Regions from separate parts of the Trichocoleus sp. DQ-A2 genome, predicted to be linked through region 2. Evidence: predicted binding sites of a transcription regulator. Region 2 holds the regulator's gene; the other holds the start of a gene.

Region 1 (9,298 bases), on a different contig from region 2:
ATGCTTAAACCGACAAACTCCGGTGGAGAACCGGGGTATACTGGAATAGACGATCCCTCACACTCGATCTCAAGCTTGTGGAACTTTCCTGTAAAACAGAATATGCGCTGTTGGCTCTGTTAGAGCTAGCGTGTCACTACAACGACAACGAACCGTTACAAATTCGGCAGATTGCGGCTCAACAAAATATCCCCGATCGATATTTAGAACAGCTGCTGGCGACATTGAGGCGTGGCGGTTTAGTGCGTAGCCAACGTGGAGCAAAGGGAGGCTATTTGCTGTCGCGGGAACCTTGGAAAATTACGCTCTTAGAAGTTGTGAGTTGCTTGGAAGGATTGGATGCCAAACCTTCTGAGAACAACAACACTTCCAAAACGGTAGAAAGTGCCGTGGTAGAGGAAATCTGGCAGGAAGTGCATCAAACAGCTAATTCGGTCTTACAAGGATACACGCTTCAAGATTTAGCAGAAAAACGGGATTCTAGGCGTCAGCTAGACATCATGTATTACATTTAAAAATTAAAAATTGAAAACTAAAAATTAAACATGAAGTATGCTTCTTTTAATTTTTAATTTTGCACTTTTTAATGATTGATGTTGACTTCTGACTCCTCATAACCAAGAAAAAAACTAAAATCTATGCGGATTGCTCAAAACATTACAGAATTAATCGGTCGGACGCCTTTAGTACAGTTGAACCGCATTCCCCAAGAGGAAGGCTGTTTGGCTCGGATTGTGGTGAAATTGGAGGGGATGAACCCAGCTGCCTCGGTCAAAGACCGGATTGGGGTGAGTATGATTAATGCGGCAGAAGAGCAGGGGTTAATCCACCCAGGCAAAACAATTTTAGTGGAACCGACTTCTGGGAATACTGGTATTGCTCTAGCGATGGCGGCAGCAGCCAGGGGCTATCGGCTGATCTTGACAATGCCAGACACGATGAGTACCGAACGACGGGCGATGCTGCGGGCTTATGGAGCAGAACTGGAACTGACCCCTGGCATTGAGGGGATGAGCCGCTGCATTCGTAGGGCGCAAGAAATTGTTGACAGCACGCCTAATGCTTATATGCTGCAACAGTTTAGCAATCCAGCCAACGTCCAGATTCACCGGGAAACCACTGCTGAGGAAATCTGGGAGGATACAGACGGACAGGTGGATATCCTGGTCGCTGGAGTAGGCACTGGCGGCACGCTTACGGGTGTAGCAGAGGTGATTAAACCACGGAAACCGGGTTTTAAAGCGATCGCTGTTGAACCCATCAGTAGCTCAGTGTTGTCCGGCGGACGCCCTGGCCCCCACAAAATTCAGGGCATCGGTGCTGGGTTTATTCCCCAAGTGCTGAAAGTTGAGCTGATTGATGAGGTGATTGCAGTGACAGATGATGATGCGATCGCCTACGGTCGTCGTCTTGCTCGTGAAGAAGGACTGCTTTCCGGCATTTCCACGGGTGCTGCCCTCTATGCTGCCATCAAGGTCGCTCAGCGCCCCGAAAATGAGGGACGATTGATTGTCATGGTTCAGCCCAGCTTTGGAGAACGCTACTTAAGTACACCCCTGTTCCAAGATCCAGAACCGCGAGTGCCAGCTGTGCTGGGTTGACGCTACAGTAACTGTTAGTGGTCATTAGTTAAAAGCTCATGAGCTATGAGTCATTAGTCATACCTCTACCTACTAATGACTCATGCCTCTGACAGAAAGCTATTTCCATGACAGATTCCACTCACTACGACACCCTTGATATTAGTCCCGCAGCGACTCCGGTACAGATCAAGCAAGCTTACCGGCGTCTAGTGAAGCTGTTTCATCCAGATGGTAATCGCGAAACAGCGAACCACGAGCAAATTGTCCGGATTAATGCTGCTTACGAAATACTGGGCGACCCTCAACAGCGGCAGTCTTATGACCAGATGCTGCTCAAAGATCGCCTGAGACACGAACAATCTGTTAACAATCATCCGTCGCGACGAGCCGAATCATCAGCGACATATACTTCGGCGCGCTCGCAGCGATACCAGCAAGCCGATGCTTCGGCGCGATCGCAGCGGCAACCGCAAGCCGACACCGAAAACCGATACTACGCGCAGCGACAACAGCAAGCCAACGCTGAAAACCGATACTACGCGCATCGACAGACAGCAATAGATGCCGACGAACAACTGGAGCAATGGCTTCAGAAAGTCTATGTGCCGGTCAATCGCTTGATCTGTCGCATTCTCAATCCTCTGGCAGACCAACTAGACCAACTTTCAGCCGATCCTTTTGATGATGAACTGATGGAACAATTTCAGGCTTACCTGAAAGAGTGTCGTAACTATCTCAAACAAGCTCAGCTGGCTTTTCGTTCTTTGCCTAATCCAGCCAATGTTGCTGGCGCAGCAGTTCACCTTTACTACTGCCTCAATCAAGTAGCAGATGGCATTGAAGAGTTAGAACTTTTTACGCTCAACTATGATGAAGGCTACCTGCACACGGGTCAAGAACTTTTTAGAATTGCCACTGGTTTGCGCTGCGAAGCGCAATACGCAGTCAAAGACATTGCTTAACCATTAAAAATTAGAAACTAGCTTTTTTTTCTCGTTACCAGTAAGGGCTTTTTCTGTCCCGTCCCCTACTGTGGTAACGGGGCTTGGATGAAAGTACAGCCTCCCCAGTGACCAAAACAAAAATAAAAATTTAAGAATTTCTCAATTTTTATTTTTTAGTTGTTTCTCTGGGATTCCAACGCATTACATCTGTCCAAGGAGCTTTTTTAACTGTAAAGTCACAAGACAAAATGTGAGTAACGGAATTGCCCGTCTCACTCGTAGACCTCAATAAATGCAGCACCAGCGTTAGAGAAAAGCGCAGCGTACTCTCAGGACTAGAGAGTTTTTTGAGCTTGGATGGATCAAAAAGGGGCGCTGAGATTTTCAAAACATCGGTTTGCAAGTCGCGCTGGAGAACGTCTTCAACAGTTATTTTTTCTTTAAGAATTTTTCCAGATCCAATAAAGCTATAAACTTGACGCTGGGAGAGATCCAGAATCATGCTGGGCGTCAGGCGAATCACTCGCCGCGATCGCCCGTCAAAATCTGTTAGCGAACTGCGATCCCAATCTACGTCAATTGAATGCTCCGCAGATTTATTGTCAATCTGGATTGATAGTTCGCGCAGTCGATCTAGTTGGTATCGCTTTTCCAGCTTAAATTGGATATCGACGCGATCTCTTAGATTTTGTGTTTCCAGTTGTCCATTTAAGGATTCTCGATCGAGATGGACAATCACTTGATTTCTATCTACCGATTTAAAAACTCGGTATAAAACGTAAGTGACACAGATGATGTAGACAGTCAAGATGAATAAATTGCGATCATCCAAAATTAGTAATTAGTAATTGGTAATTTTTAGTTGGGAAAAGTTTTTAATTAGAAGTTTCACTTTTGGACATAAAAAACTTATTACAATTCAAAATTAAGTAATTAAAAACCAAAATTTTTGCCTCCCATTAATTTTTAGCAAAAAATTACAGTTTATAAGAAAAGCAATTTATGGACATGATACTAGTCATCCTTAACTGTGGAAAAATTATCAAACCAGCCGCGCCGCCAGAAAAAGTAAATTAAACCAGATGCGATCGCTATCATCAATGCCCAGCAAAGCGGATAGCCTAAATACCAGTTTAGTTCCGGCATATTGAATGGTGATTTTTCTGTATTAAAGTTCATGCCGTAGATTCCAGCAACAAAAGTGAGGGGAATAAAAATACTAGAAATCACAGTCAAAAGCTTCATGACTTCATTCATTCTGTTGCCAACCGAAGACATATAAACATCCATTAACCCAGAGGATAGTTCTCGATATGTTTCCACCATGTCCATTACTTGAACCGCATGATCGTAACAGTCTCTTAGATAAATTCGGACTTCTTCACAAATAAGAGGACTCCCATCTCGAATTAAGGAATTTATGGCATCTCGCTGGGGCCAAATAGCGCGACGGAGTGCCAACAATTCGCGCCTAACTTGATATATTTTGTCTAGAGTCTTGCGTGTAGGATTGGCGATAACTTCTTCCTCTAAATCTTCAATTCGCTCACCATAAACTTCTAAAACCGGAAAAAATCCATCAATAATTGAATCCAACAGTGCGTAGGCTAAATAATCGGCACCGCGCTTGCGGATAGTGCCCTTATTGTGACGAATGCGATCGCGCACAGGTGTAAAGCAATCCCGGAGTGGTTCCTCCTGCACAGTGAGCAAATAGTGTTTCCCCAAAATTAAACTCACTTGTTCGCTGTAGAAGCCAGTGCCTTTTTCTTTAGGCATCACCATCCGGCTAATAAGCACCAGATGGTCTCCCTGATCATCCACTTTGGGTCGCTGGGGTACATTTACCACATCTTCCAAAACCAATGGATGTAAATGAAAAACCTGTCCCAATTCTCGCAAAATTTCTTCATCTCCTAAGCCCAACACATCCACCCAAGAAACCGACTCGGTATCCAAATAGCTAGCGCACGCTGCTGGGGTCTCAAGTGGCATGCAGATGCGGTTTGCCTCGTTGTAGTCAATTAAGATAATTTTGGGTGGCGGAGAATTTTTATTAATAAAAATTGTTCCTGGTAGACTACCGGGTTTATCGTAAAAGTCTTCAAACAAAGAATTATCATCGTCTTCGTCTACATTGTATTGTGTAACTACTTCCGCAGGCTGGGGGCGTCTTTGTGTCATTTGCATTTACTCCTATTCAGTATTTATTTTAGAATTTTATCTATTCTTTATTCAGCAAAATTCTCTTTTAATTAATTCAATTTCCTCCTGAAAACTATTAGCATAATTCCACCCAAAATATCCTGCAAATTTGCGATCTTCATTAGTATCGAATATATAAACATGGTGTATATTGGCAAAATTAACATACATTTGTATACTACCGCTACCATCTCTAAAATTTAGATGCAGTAATTTTTTATCAAAGATATAGTTTACTGGAGTTAAAACATTTTTAACTTCAGGTATTTTTTTTAAGCGAGATATAACATCATACATAATATTTTTACCAGATAAAATATTATCAGTAATTAAATTAGCTGTTTTAGAACAATTCATATACCAGTGATGAGCATCAACAACTCCTAAAGCTAAGGCTGCATCCACTTGACCGACAGTATAGGCAGTATTTTCCGCCAGGTTAGCATGATCTAAAATATACTCATCTTGTAAAAATATGTTATCAGACGAATTAATGTTAAAGCTTGTCCGAAGCGGATAGGCAATAATATCAGAGGAATGAATTATATTAATCCATCTCAAACCTTGGTTTTTATAATTCTTAGCAAAACATTTAACTTTATTAGGATTAATACCTAACATGGTGTTAGAGAATAAAATAGGAGAACCCATTGTGGTAATACTCCTTAGGTAAACTTGTCTTTTGGAGGTGGAATCACCTAGTCCTTTAATCATTGTACGAATATGAAACGCCGCATCATCAGAATCAAATCTATCGGAGAACAAACTATCCCATAGGATGACGCTTCCCAAGGAATGGGCAACAATATGAAGGTCAGTTTCTTCAGGGTTACGTCTTATAAAGTCCTCTAGTTGATCTGCAATCAGTTCTCTAATTTTTACGCCCCGTTCTTGATTAAGGTAGGTGAAAGCATCTCCAACGAATTCAGATAGAAAGCCTTGTCTAAAGTGTTGATACCTCAAAATGGTTTGAATATCTAAATTTGGAGATTCCTTTTTAACTTCCTGTAAATCTTGATGAATCCAGTTCCACATCCTCCCAACATCATTTAAAACATCGCCCCAAAAACTATAATAAAAGTGAGGGAGTAATTCACCTCTTTTGGTAAACTCTTCTGTAATAAAACCTTTCAATTTATCTCCATATTTAACATCCCGTGTAGCAACCCCGTGAAGAAAAAAGACTAGCATTGTTAAAGTTAATCCTCTATCTGAAAGAAAAATATCTAAGGAACTACCTTCATATAAGATTCCCGATGATTTACCTAAAGTAACAGTATTTACTGAAAATTTTCCTAAAATGCTGATTAAACAGAAGTTTGAGGAATTATCCCAGTTAAGTAGGTTTGAACCCTATAATTTTTCAATACTGTAACACTCTTACAATGAGCGATCGCTACAAAAAAGCAGCTTGCCGTTTGAGACAAGCTGCTTTTCTTTCAGTCCACAAAGGTGGGCTTTGTTTTTTTAGCTTCAGGTTTCAACCTGTGGGCGCTGGGGACGCGAACAATGGACTACATCATGCCCATGCCGCCCATGCCACCCATGCCGCCCATGCCACCCATGCCGCCCATGCCGCCCATGCCGCCCATGCCGCCCATGCCGCCCATATCCGGGGCACCAGCCGCTTTCTTCTCAGGCTTCTCGACAACCAGGGCTTCAGTGGTCAACACCATCCCGGCAATCGAACCGGCATTTTGCAACGCCGAACGTACAACTTTCGCAGGGTCGATAATCCCAGCGGCGATCAGGTCTTCAAATGTGTCGGTAGCCGCGTTGTAACCGATATTCAAATCAGTCTCGCGCACCTTCTCGACAATGACAGAGCCTTCGACACCGGCATTATCTGCCATCTGACGCAGGGGGGCTTCTAGAGATCTGCCCACAATGTCAGCACCGACTTTTTCTTCGGCGTCCAGACTATTTTTAATGTCAGCAACTTTCTTGCTCAGGTAAATCAGCGTCGCGCCACCGCCAGGAACGATACCTTCTTCCACAGCAGCTTTGGTCGCGTTGAGGGCGTCTTCAATCCGCAGCTTGCGGTCTTTGAGTTCGGTTTCGGTCGCCGCACCCACTTTGATGACGGCGACACCACCGGCAAGCTTAGCAATTCGCTCTTGCAGCTTTTCTTTGTCGTAGTCAGAATCCGTTTCTTCTAGCTGCTTGCGAATTTGGGCAATCCGCTTTTGCACATCTGCCGTCTTGGCATCACCAGCGACGATGGTGGTGTTTTCTTTATCAATGGTGATTTTCTGAGCGGTTCCCAGCATCTCCAGGGAGACGGTATCTAGGCTCAAACCAACTTCTTCTGAGATTAGCTGACCGCCAGTGAGAACGGCGATATCTTGCAGCATCGCTTTGCGGCGTTCGCCAAATCCAGGCGCTTTGATGGCGGCTACATTCAGTACGCCCCGCGCTTTATTTACCACCAAAGTTGCCAAAGCTTCTCCTTCGATGTCTTCGGCAATAATCAGCAAAGCTTGACCGGAACGGGCAACTTTTTCCAAGACGGGAATCAAATCCTGGATAGAGTTGATTTTTTTATCCGTCATCAAAATCCGGACGTTTTCATATTCCACCACCATCCGTTCGGAATCGGTGATGAAGTAGGGAGAAATGTAGCCGCGATCCAGCTGCATCCCCTCGACGACATCCAGTTCCGTTGCCATCGATTTGGATTCTTCAACGGTGATCACGCCGTCTTTGGTGACTTTATCCATCGCTTCGGCAATCATTTTGCCGACTTCTTCATCGTTACCAGCGGAGACGGTTGCCACTTGCGCGATCGCACTACCTTCCACTGGTTTCGCGATCGCTACAATCTCCTCCACTAAGAAGGCGATCGTTTTTTCGATTCCCCGCCGCAAACTCACTGGATTTGCCCCAGCCGCTACGTTCTTCAAGCCCTCACGAATCATCGCTTGAGCCAGAACCGTCGCCGTAGTCGTGCCATCACCCGCAATATCTTTCGTCTTGGATGCCACTTCCTGAATCAGTCGAGCGCCTGTATTTTCCAGGGGGTCTTCTAATTCAATTTCCTTGGCAACGGTGATACCATCGTTCACAATTTGGGGTGCGCCAAACTTCTTCTCTAGAAGGACATTCCGCCCTTTCGGCCCCAGCGTAATGCGAACGGCGTCTGCCAGGACGTTCACGCCCCGCTCTAGTGCCCGCCGCGATTCGTCATTAAATGCAACGATTTTTGCCATGTTTTAGGTTTTCAGAGCGCTTCCATTAGTCAATTTAGCACTCACTGGCACAGAGTGCTAATCCGAGAGGATGAGAGTCCTCACCTCGACTGATATCGGGGAGGTACATAATAAACAGCTAGAGCAATCAATCGCACGTTTGAGTTACTTTTTGTAACGAAATTGCCGAATTCTCGATAACTAGAGCGGATTGGATTGAATGCGTTTATCATCCACTTTTTGATGCTCTATAGTTGACAAAGGAAATCATTTATGCGTTCACCAAAAAAAAGAGCGGTAGGGCTGCAACCTTGCTGCGATAGACTTCATCCCATTTGTTGTATCGTTCCTCCTCATATGCTCAAGGAGGTTCTCCAGAATGGCAACCCTGAGCAGCGGGCATGGGCTTTTCAAACCTTAACCATGTCAGAACAGTTTCGCGGACGACGCTTGACGGTGGGAAATATCTCGTTTGCAGCATCAGCGGGTGAGAAGCGTCGTACCATCTTTGATGCCAAAAATGGCAACGATCTACCAGGCACGTTGGTGCGGAGTGAAGGCGATCCTCCCAGCGAAGATGCCGCGATCAACGAAGCCTACGACGGATCGGGTGCGACTTATGACTTGTACGAGGAGGTATTTGAGCGGAATTCCATCGACAATCGAGGGTTGCGTTTGGACTCGACGGTTCATTTTGGCGTGAAGTATGACAACGCTTTTTGGAACGGCGACCAAATGGTCTACGGTGATGGGGATGGAGAGATTTTTGAACGCTTTACCAAGGCGATTGATGTGATTGGGCACGAGCTAACCCACGGCGTCACCCAATATGAAGCCAATCTAATCTATTACGGCGAATCTGGCGCACTGAATGAATCTTTTTCCGATGTCTTTGGTTCCCTGGTGAAACAGCGGGTTCTCAATCAGACAGCCGAAGAAGCTGACTGGATTATTGGGGAAGGGTTGTTTACCGCCAATGTTAAGGGCGTTGGGATTCGCTCAATGAAGGCACCGGGGACAGCATACGACGACCCAGTGCTAGGCAAAGACCCTCAGCCTGCAACTTATAAAGACCGCTACAAAGGGCTGGAAGATAACGGGGGCGTACATATCAACTCAGGAATTGCCAACCGTGCCTTTTATTTAGCAGCGGTGGAAATTGGCGGCTACGCCTGGGAAAAGGCTGGAAAAATCTGGTATATCGCTTTACGCGATCGCCTGCGCTCTAGAGCGAATTTTAAACGGGCTGCGAATACTCTGATCGCCGTCGCTGGAGAACTCTACGGCGAAGGCTCTCAGGAGCAGAATGCAGTCCGCAAAGGTTGGCAAGAAGTAGGAGTGATTTAAATTAAAAAAGGAAGAAGCAATTCTTCCTTTT
Region 2 (9,298 bases):
CTCAGCTTCATCTAATCGTGAGAAGTTTCACAAATTCAATACAATTTGCCGAATTCTATCTGCCTTTTAGTTGGTAGAGGCGTAAGATTTCAAGAAGGTCTCGGATATAACTATTGGTCTGCACCAGGTTGCCGCCGATAAAATTTACCGAGTCGTTAATTTCGTAGGCGATACCGACAACTAGACAGCCGAGGCTGGGCATTTTTTCGGTTTAAATTCAGTTGCGTTTGGGTTCGTTGTAACTGTTTTACTGACTACAAACAAGGCTTGGCGAGCAAAACGGGACTGGCAGTTCAAGAAGACTTGTGTATACACAGTAGCCCAAAGAATAAAGAACCCCAAGAGATAGCTTTCTTGGGGTTCCGGGAAATTATGGAAATTTAGTGGACATGATATGACTCAGCAGCGGGGGAAGCGGGAAGTTTTTAGCGATTACTGATTACCGATTCCCTTTCCCCTACTCGGATGTGCGACTCATTCCTCAGCCTTAGCACCTAGGCGGAGGAAGACTTTACTGCGGCGAACCCCGTCATCGCTGCCGTAGCTGCTAAAGGCAAGCGAATTTAGCTCGTTAAATAACGGTTTCGCCACCAGTTCCACTACTCTGACAATTGGCAGCTGACGCTCTAAGAACGCCTGACTAGATGCCCAATCTAGATACAAATAGCCGTTATTCGGCTGCGGTAAAGAGGTGATATTTGCCTGGAAGCGATCGCTCTTGACGAGAGAATTATCAGGAGCCTTAATCGCTTGATTCATTGCTTCGATCGAAGTGGTGAAAATCTCGTATTTGCCAATACTGGCGTGAACTCCTTTCACCTGTGCCTCTAGCTTGACTGAATCTTGGTCTTCACCCTGATTCTTATCGGCAGTGGTTGTGAGTTGTGTCCAGGCAGAGATCGGTTGATTCTCCAGGGTAAATGAGCTAACGCTCAACCCTTGCTGTTTGGCAACAGCGTCTAGACGATCGATTGCCGCCTCTGCTTTTGTCGTTGCTGATTTCTCGGCGACAAAAATCCAATCTGAATCTTTGCGGTCGGCACGAGGTAGCATTCCTAAAGCGTACTCGCCTTGCACCCAACTAAAGATATCTTGCTTTAAATCAATGCCCCAACGAGCTTGGAGATTCGCGATGGGTTGATCGATCAGTTGGACAAGGCTATCATCGCTATCTAATCCAGAAGTGAGTTGAGTCCACAGTTGCTCTAAGTTACTACCAGAAGCTGCGATCGCTATTTTCTCTGGTAGATACTGCAACGCTCCGACTGGTTGAGATAGGCTGGGAGTTGTCGGGGGGATTTCCTGTCCGGTAGCCGCTAATAAAGCGGTTTCTGCCAGCAATCCTTGAGTTTTTGGAGAGATGGCGATGGCTAAACTCTCATAGGTTGGGTCAATTTCCATCTGTGAATTGTTCCCCAGCAACTTCGCCAGCGCGGGTAGATTCACATAAGTCAGACCAATTTTCGGCTGAGAGATGCTTTCGATTGCCCGCTGATAAGAAGTTGAATCGCTGAGGCTGAGATTGGGCGCTTGCACATTATTAATGGCTTCTTTCAGCACCCTAGGATTATTGGCAAACAACACAAAGCGATCGCCAACAACTGCGGTAGCAACCGAGTTTTGAGCTGAGGCGCGGTTTATCGCGTCTTTTGGCAATGCCGATCTATCGCGGTTGTAAAAGCCTTTATTGACTGCGTCTTGAGTTTTGACGACCGACTCTTGATTCTTATAAATCAGCTTGACACCTTTATAAGTCTCAAAGACTAAATCTGTCTCAACATTTGCTTGCTTCTGCCAGAACAAATCCACAAACTCGCGGCTGCGTTGCGGATTTTTGGTGGTGACAGCCAGTAGCAGCCCGCGCTGCTCTCCATTGTCACGGGTGCGATCGATATCTAAGCTGGTGAGAGCCAGCGTGATTTCATCCCCCAGCCAGGGTTGGATATCTCGGCGATAGTCCAGATCCGTGTTCGCGAGTAAGCTTTGTTTAAATTGGTTGAGTTCTGCACGCGAGCGCTTGCGGTTCGCGGGACGCGCTACAGCCTGCCGCAACCCTTCCAACCGATCTGGATTCACAAGCAATGACACCATTACGGGTGCCTTTTTCGGCACAAATATGGTGGCAGATGGGTTCGTCACCTCCCCACCCCCTAGAAGGGCGAGAGGACTGTTTGCCCTCAGCCAGTAAAAGCCACCGGCACCAATTAACAGCAGCACTAAAACGCCAGCTGCCAGAACGTAGAAAAACGAGCGTCGCTTCATGGTGAAATGTAGACCTTGGGTGAGCGCGATTCAGCTAAGAACACTAATCCCGATGCCAGAACCTATTATTTCAGCTCATCGGACTGCCAACTATTAAAATCTTAGTTAATCTCCAGCGTTGCACAACCTCATGTCTGCTCAATCTTTTCGCCAAGATATTCCCCAGATTAGCGTAGAAGAACTTGCCAGCCGTCTTGCCGATTCCCCTGAGAGTCTGCAATTGGTGGATGTGCGAGAACCACAGGAAGTTGCGATCGCCAGCATTGAGGGTTTTGAAAACCTCCCCTTGTCGGAATTTGCCGACTGGGCTGACCAAATCCAGACCCAGTTCGATCCGCACGCCGAGACGCTGGTTCTCTGTCATCATGGCATCCGTTCGGCGCAGATGTGCCAGTGGCTACAAATGCAAGGCTTCACCAATGTCAAAAATATTGCTGGTGGCATCGATGCCTACTCAATCCGAGTCGATCCGACAATTTCCCAATACTAATGATCCCAGTACAAAACTATCTTGAAGCTGGAACCTCTTCCCCAACCCCGCTCCTGCAACAAGAGGGCAGAAATTCTCTTTCTTCCCTACTAAGGAAAAAGGCTGGGGTTAGATTTTTTAATTAAATACGGTTCACGATATTGTTTTAATTTTTACTAGCGAAATAAGTATTTAGAGGTTTTGGCTGACAAACTTCGATGCAGTCGAGTAGACTACAGACAATCCTGATAGAGACTGTGGACTCTAGAGTTACGGGTAGCGATAATGTCCTAACTCTGCGATCGATCGTCATGGTATGTCTAAGGTTGAAGTTCGGCGGCTGTTATGCTTCTACTGGCTGGGTGTGGCGAACCGGCAGGCAGAAGGCAGCATCTGCTATTCTGTTTTAACCTATCCTATATTTAATCGGCTGCTTGCTTGACAAGAGCGCCGGACTTACTGAGAAATTCATCATCAGAAGTCCAGGAATTTCCAATTGTTTTTAAAACCCTATCCAATTCGGCTTTCGTTTAAATGGCTAGGCAAGTAAGTCTGACTGACCGTCAACAACGTATTCTCTGGGCAACTGTCCGTCACTATATTGCGACGGCTGAGCCAGTCGGCTCAAAAGCTTTGGTAGACGAGTATAATCTGTGCGTCAGTCCAGCGACGATTCGCAATGCAATGGGCGTCTTAGAGAAAGCGGGGTTGCTCTATCAACCCCATACCTCGGCTGGACGGGTTCCCTCTGACTCTGGCTATCGAATTTATGTCGATCAATTAATTAAGCCTTCTGAAGCCTTGGGGCGTCAGGTAGAGCAGTTATTCACAAACCGTTTGAACTTGGAACATCAGAGTTTCGAGACTGTGTTGCGGGGTGCAGCGCAAATTCTGGCAACGCTCAGCGGTTATATTACCCTGATCACGATGCCGCAGACTCGAACTAATCGTTTGCGGCATTTGCAACTGGTGCAGCTCGATCCGGGAAGGGTGATGCTGATTGTGGTGACGGATTCTTATGAGACGACTAGCGTCTTAATGGAGTTACCGCTCTCAGAATCGGAGGATGAGCAACCGGACGCAGAAATTGTAGATCGGGAGTTGCAAATTTTATCGAATTTTCTGAATAGCCACTTGCGGGGGCGATCGCTCAGTGAACTGGCAACTTTAGACTGGAGCGAACTAGACCGAGAATTTCAACGATATGTTGATTCTTTGCGAAATCTCCTCTCCGACTTGATCCGTCGCACTTCCCAACCTGCCACAACTCAAATTATGGTTCGTGGCGTCGCTGAAGTATTGCGTCAGCCAGAATTTTCCGAATTACAGCAAGTGCAGACGCTTATACACCTATTGGAAGAGGAACAAGACCAGTTGTGGCCTTTAATCTTTGAATGGCCTAGACCAGATGTCACGGCTATTTCAGATGTCACCTCTGGTTCGCGAGTGACAGTGCGGATTGGTTCGGAAAATCCTTTAGAACCGATGCGTACCTGTACGCTGATTTCTGCAACTTATCAGCAGGGTTCAGTACCCGTGGGAAGTGTAGGTGTTTTGGGGCCAACGCGGATGGTGTACGAAAATGCGATCGCACTCGTTGAAGCCGCCGCCGATTATCTCTCGGATGCTCTTACGCAACCTGCTTAATTTAGAAAATCGCTAATCGCGATTAGCGATTGGGTAGCCCACCACGAACTACGAACGATAAACATGGCTAATTGCGATTAGCTCTAATTTTTGCTTTTCATTCTTCACTGATATGGCTAGAAAAATTGGCTTTTGGTTGCTTTGGGCAGCATTTATTACCTATGCCTTTCTGTTAGCACCTCCTGAACAACCAGGCACATTTGAACTCATCAAAAATCTCTCCACAGGTCAATGGACAGGGATTAACCCCCTAGTCGTCACGCTATTCAATCTTCTGGGCATCGTACCGATGATTTACGCCTGTCTGATGCTCATTGATGGCAAACAGCAAAAGGTAGCAGCTTGGCCTTTTTCGGCGTTCTCTTTTGGAGTCGGAGCATTTGCTTTGTTGCCTTATTTAGCACTGCGAGAACCCAACCAGGAATTTCACGGAGAAAAGAATTTATTTCTGAAAATACTCGATTCCCGGTGGCTTGGTTTTTTGCTAACATTCGGCGCTGGGAGTTTGGTTGTATATGGCTTATTGGGCGGGAATTGGGCAGATTATATTCAGCAGTTCCAGACAAATCGCTTCGTTCATGTCATGAGTTTGGATTTCTGCCTGCTGTGGTTAATATTTCCCGCACTTCTGGGAGATGATATGGCGCGTCGGGGAATCAAGAATTCTACACTTTTTTGGATAGTAGTGCTGATTCCTTTGTTTGGCGCTTTAGCTTATCTTTGCCTGCGTCCTCCCTTACCAGAAACTAATGCCGAAGCTTTCTCCACGGAACGGCAACCCGCACAATCTAGAAATTAAAATTTGATGGAAATATGGCTAGAAAAACAGCACTTTGGTTATTATGGGCTGGATTTATCTCCTATGTTTTGCTGCTGGCACCGCCAATTACGCCAGACACACTGAGGCTCATTAAAAATATATTGACGGGTCAGTGGACCCAGGTCAACCCAATTATCCTTTCTATATTTTCCCTGATTGGCATCTGGATACTCATCTATAGCTGTCTTTTGTTCGTCGATGGGAGGATGCAAAAGATTCGTTTCTGGCCTTTTGCTTTGGGTTCAGCGGGAACGGGAGTGATTAGCTTAATACCTTATTTAGCCTTGAGGGAACCGAATCAAGAGTTTTCCGGGCAAAAGGATACCTTGCTCAAAGTTTTTGATTCTCGCTGGACAGGTATTATCCTCAATTTCAGCACGCTTTTATTGCTAGCATTTGCCTTACTGGCGGGTGATTGGGGAGGGTTTATTCAGCAATTCCAAAGCGATCGCTTTGTCAATGGCATGAGTTTGGCTTTTTGCCTGTTCTGTCTGTTGTTTCCGACCGTTCTTGGCGATGATATGGCGCGTCGAGGGTTCAATATTCCCCCAGTTTTTTGGGCAGTATCGCTGGTTCCTCTGCTGGGACCCATTGCCTATCTCTGTATTCGTCCACCTTTACCAGAAGCTGGTGCTGGTTCAGTACCAGAATCTGTTGCTAGCACTATACGAGTCTGAACCGTATCTCTATTTTAGGAGAGAGAACCGCAGAAGTCGCGGAGGACGCGGAGGAAAGAAAGGAGAGCCTGTGGCTTTCTTTTGAATGCAAGTTGGTGTGACTTAAGACGGAGGTAAGTGCTGTTATCGGGCTTTTAAAGTTAAATAATTGATGTATAAAGTTATGGGTCAAGATTATGGGCAGAAAAATTGCCTTGTTCTTGATATGGATTACATTTCTTGTCTATACCGTATGGTTAGCTCCACTTGCTCAACCAGAGACGTTTTCGCTGGTTTGGAAGTTGTTAACATTCCAGTTGGCAGATGTGAATGCAATTCTTGTGGCTATCTTCTGGCTCATGGGCGTTTGGCCTATGATTTATGCTTGTCTAATGTTTGCTGATGGCACAACGCAACCGTTTCGCTCATGGCCTTATTTCATTGGGGCAAATGGAACGGGTGTGATTTGCTTTATCCCCTATTTAATTTTCCGAAAATCAAATCAAGAATTTTCTGGACCGAAGGATAAATTACTAAAAATTCTAGATTCCCGTTGGACAGGAATTTTCCTACTGTTAACAACGATTGGCTTACTTGCCTACGCAATATTTGCTGGAGATTGGGGAGATTATATTCAACAGTTTAAAACCAGGGAATTCGTTCACCTCATCAGTTTGGATTTTTGTCTCATGTGCCTGGTGTTTCCATTAACGTCACTGTTTGACGATGATATGGCTCGTCGGGGCATAAAGGAGGCTCGAATTTTCTGGGCGGTGGCGCTAGTACCTTTATTTGGACCACTTACTTATCTTTGCCTGCGTCCACCTTTGCCAGAATCAAGTGCTGACGTCAGCGTTCAAGCGTCTAATTTGACAGCTTAGCTTGCGAGTTGTTCCAGGAGAAAATGTAGAGACGCGCTGTAGCTTGTCTAGGAGGAGAGAAGCATAATTGCCACTTTTCCGGTATTTTCTTTTATAGCAATTCTCGTTTGGATGCAGTACCGTTTAACCCCACCCCTGCCCCTCCCCTCAAGCAGGAAGAGGTTCAATACTGTCCCCTCACCGAAAAGTGGAGAGAGGGGATTGGGGGTGAGGTTAGGAGTGTGTTGCAACAAAGTGAGAACTGCTATACAGGCAAGTTAAAGGTGCGATAACCGATCGAAATGCCAACGAATCCTTACGCTTGGGTAGAGCAATCCCTCGCCACCATTCACCGCGCAGATTGGTATCGGTCGGTGCAAGCGATCGCTAGTCGTCCGGGTGCGACGGTGTTGCTGGAGGGGCGTGAAGTCATCAATTTTGCCAGTAATGATTACTTGGGACTCGCGGGGGATGAACGCCTCATCCAAGCCGCAGTAGCGGCTACTCAGACATTTGGCACGGGTAGCACGGGTTCTCGGTTACTCAGCGGACATCGGGAACTGCATCGGGAATTGGAAAAAGCGATCGCATCCCTCAAACAAACTGAAGATGCCTTAGTTTTTAGTTCTGGATATCTGGCAAACTTAGGTGCGATCGCTGCTTTAGTCGGAAAACGCGATCTGATTGTGTCTGATGGGTACAATCACTCCAGTCTGAAAAATGGGGCGATTCTTAGCGGTGCAATGGTTATTGAATACCCTCACTGCAATGTTGAGGAGTTAAAAACCCAACTGAATTTACACCGGGAAAAATACCGTCGATGCCTGATTCTCACAGATAGCGTCTTCAGTATGGATGGCGATTTGTGCCCCTTACCGGGACTGTTAGAGCTGGCGGAGGAATTTAGCTGTATGCTGCTCGTTGATGAAGCTCATGCCACAGGGGTACTCGGAGCAACGGGTGCTGGGTGTGTAGAACATTTTCGCTGTAGCAATGTCCCGTTGATTCAAATCGGCACCCTCAGCAAAGCTTTAGGCAGTTTGGGTGGATATGTCGCAGGCAACTCGGCTGTGATTGACTTTTTGCGGAATCGGGCACCTAGTTGGATTTATACCACGGCTCTTTCACCCGCTGATACCGCTGCGGCATTGGAAGCTCTTCGCATCATCCGAAAAGAACCGGAACGCCGCGCTAGTTTGTGGAATAATGTCAATTTTCTCAAACAGCAGATTGCCCAGCAATTAACCTTACAATTGCTGCCTTCTGAATCTCCTATTCTCTGCTTTCCCCTGGACAGTGCAGAAGCAGCGCTAAAAATGGGACATCAACTAAAAACATCCGGCATTTTCGCCCCAGCGATTCGTCCTCCCACGGTGCCTACGAGTCGAATTCGGATCTCGGTAATGGCAACGCATGAAACTGACCATCTTCAACGATTGGTAGAGACTTTAATTGAGAAGTGCTTTTGATTATTTCGTGCCAAGACGCAAAGACGCAAAGTTTTTCTTAACGCCTTTGCGCCTTTGCGCGAAATTGTGGGAAAGTTACTACCGATTGTCAACAATCGTGACGCGATCGCTTACTTGGGTCACGTTATCCTGAGACTTAATCTCATTCACAGCCGTCAGATTCTCCTGAGGTTCGACGATGCGGTTAGTGGAATCGCTTCTCGAAGTTGTAGAAGGCGGTACATCGTAGATAGCCCACTCTTGAATGCCGCGATTGCTCAGAACTGATTCGGCACGTTCGATATCGTCTTCGGTGCCATCTACCATAACCAGATAATCACCGCGAGCCACAAGATTGTTATAAACTTGCGCTCGATCTTCAGGAATTCCTAAACCCAGCAGTGCGCCAATCAAGCCACCTGCGGCTGCGCCGATTCCACTCCCCGCCAGGGTGGTTGCGATCGCAGTTGCGGTAGCACCAGCCAACAAAATCGGGCCAACTCCGGGAATCGCCAATACACCCAAACCGAGTAATAAGCCAGTCAGACCGCCTAAAGCACCCCCTGCGATCGCCCCTGTGGTTGCGCTTTCATCAACGTTATTGTCATCAACGCGATCGCTCATTTCAACGCCAGCGATTTGATCCTGGGGGTCTGCATCTCTGGCAACGACGGAAACTTTACTCATCGGAAAGCCAGAATTACTCAGCTCGTGAAGCGCATCTTCCGTATCCCGACGGCTGACAAAGGCACCAACGGCTCGCTTGTGTCGGCTGAAATCGCTGTCATTGACATTATCTTCTGTAGGAACATAGGTGACGGGAGAGGCGGCACCCAGCGGATTCATTCCTAACGAAGAGGAATAACCCGTCGCCAGGGGATCGAGTCCTAACGGGGAAGGATACGTGCTGCTGATCGGATCGAAGGGGGTTGAGGAAGAAGCGCCATAATTGTCAGGAACCGCCGAAACCCCCGTCACATCGTAGACACCCCAATGCTGAATACCTTGCCGGTTCAAAATCGATTCAGCACGATTAATTTCGTCTTGCGTACCCTCAACAATTACTAAATAATCTCCTTGGGAGACTCGGTGGTTGTAAACTTTGGCTTGTTCTTCAGGAATTCCTAAACCCATCA

What was found. Region 2 encodes HrcA, which represses chaperone genes, less so after heat shock. Its sites were predicted from a motif close to ANTTAGCACTCNNNANTNNNGAGTGCTAANT; they were not measured.
Positions count from the first base shown of each region.
Region 1: the regulator HrcA is predicted to act here: its motif matches at 7,974-8,004, upstream of groL (chaperonin GroEL).

Region 1 covers NZ_JAMPKD010000023.1:5,558-14,855, forward strand. The annotation lists gene NC997_RS20650 (Rrf2 family transcriptional regulator) at 78-515, shown strand; gene cysK (cysteine synthase A) at 639-1,601, shown strand; gene NC997_RS20660 (J domain-containing protein) at 1,709-2,545, shown strand; gene NC997_RS20665 (hypothetical protein) at 2,694-3,359, opposite strand; gene corA (magnesium/cobalt transporter CorA) at 3,542-4,711, opposite strand; gene NC997_RS20675 (hypothetical protein) at 4,763-5,923, opposite strand; gene groL (chaperonin GroEL) at 6,247-7,941, opposite strand; gene NC997_RS20685 (M4 family metallopeptidase) at 8,194-9,267, shown strand; gene NC997_RS20690 (protealysin inhibitor emfourin) at 9,298-9,298, opposite strand, start outside.
Region 2 covers NZ_JAMPKD010000005.1:233,396-242,693, reverse strand. The annotation lists partial or broken gene NC997_RS06675 (hypothetical protein) at 1-251, opposite strand, end outside; gene NC997_RS06670 (DUF3352 domain-containing protein) at 475-2,262, opposite strand; gene NC997_RS06665 (rhodanese-like domain-containing protein) at 2,393-2,752, shown strand; gene NC997_RS06660 (hypothetical protein) at 2,950-3,141, shown strand; gene hrcA (heat-inducible transcriptional repressor HrcA) at 3,266-4,378, shown strand; gene NC997_RS06650 (DUF2834 domain-containing protein) at 4,491-5,177, shown strand; gene NC997_RS06645 (hypothetical protein) at 5,192-5,875, shown strand; gene NC997_RS06640 (DUF2834 domain-containing protein) at 6,052-6,735, shown strand; gene bioF (8-amino-7-oxononanoate synthase) at 7,017-8,183, shown strand; gene NC997_RS06630 (general stress protein) at 8,262-9,298, opposite strand, start outside.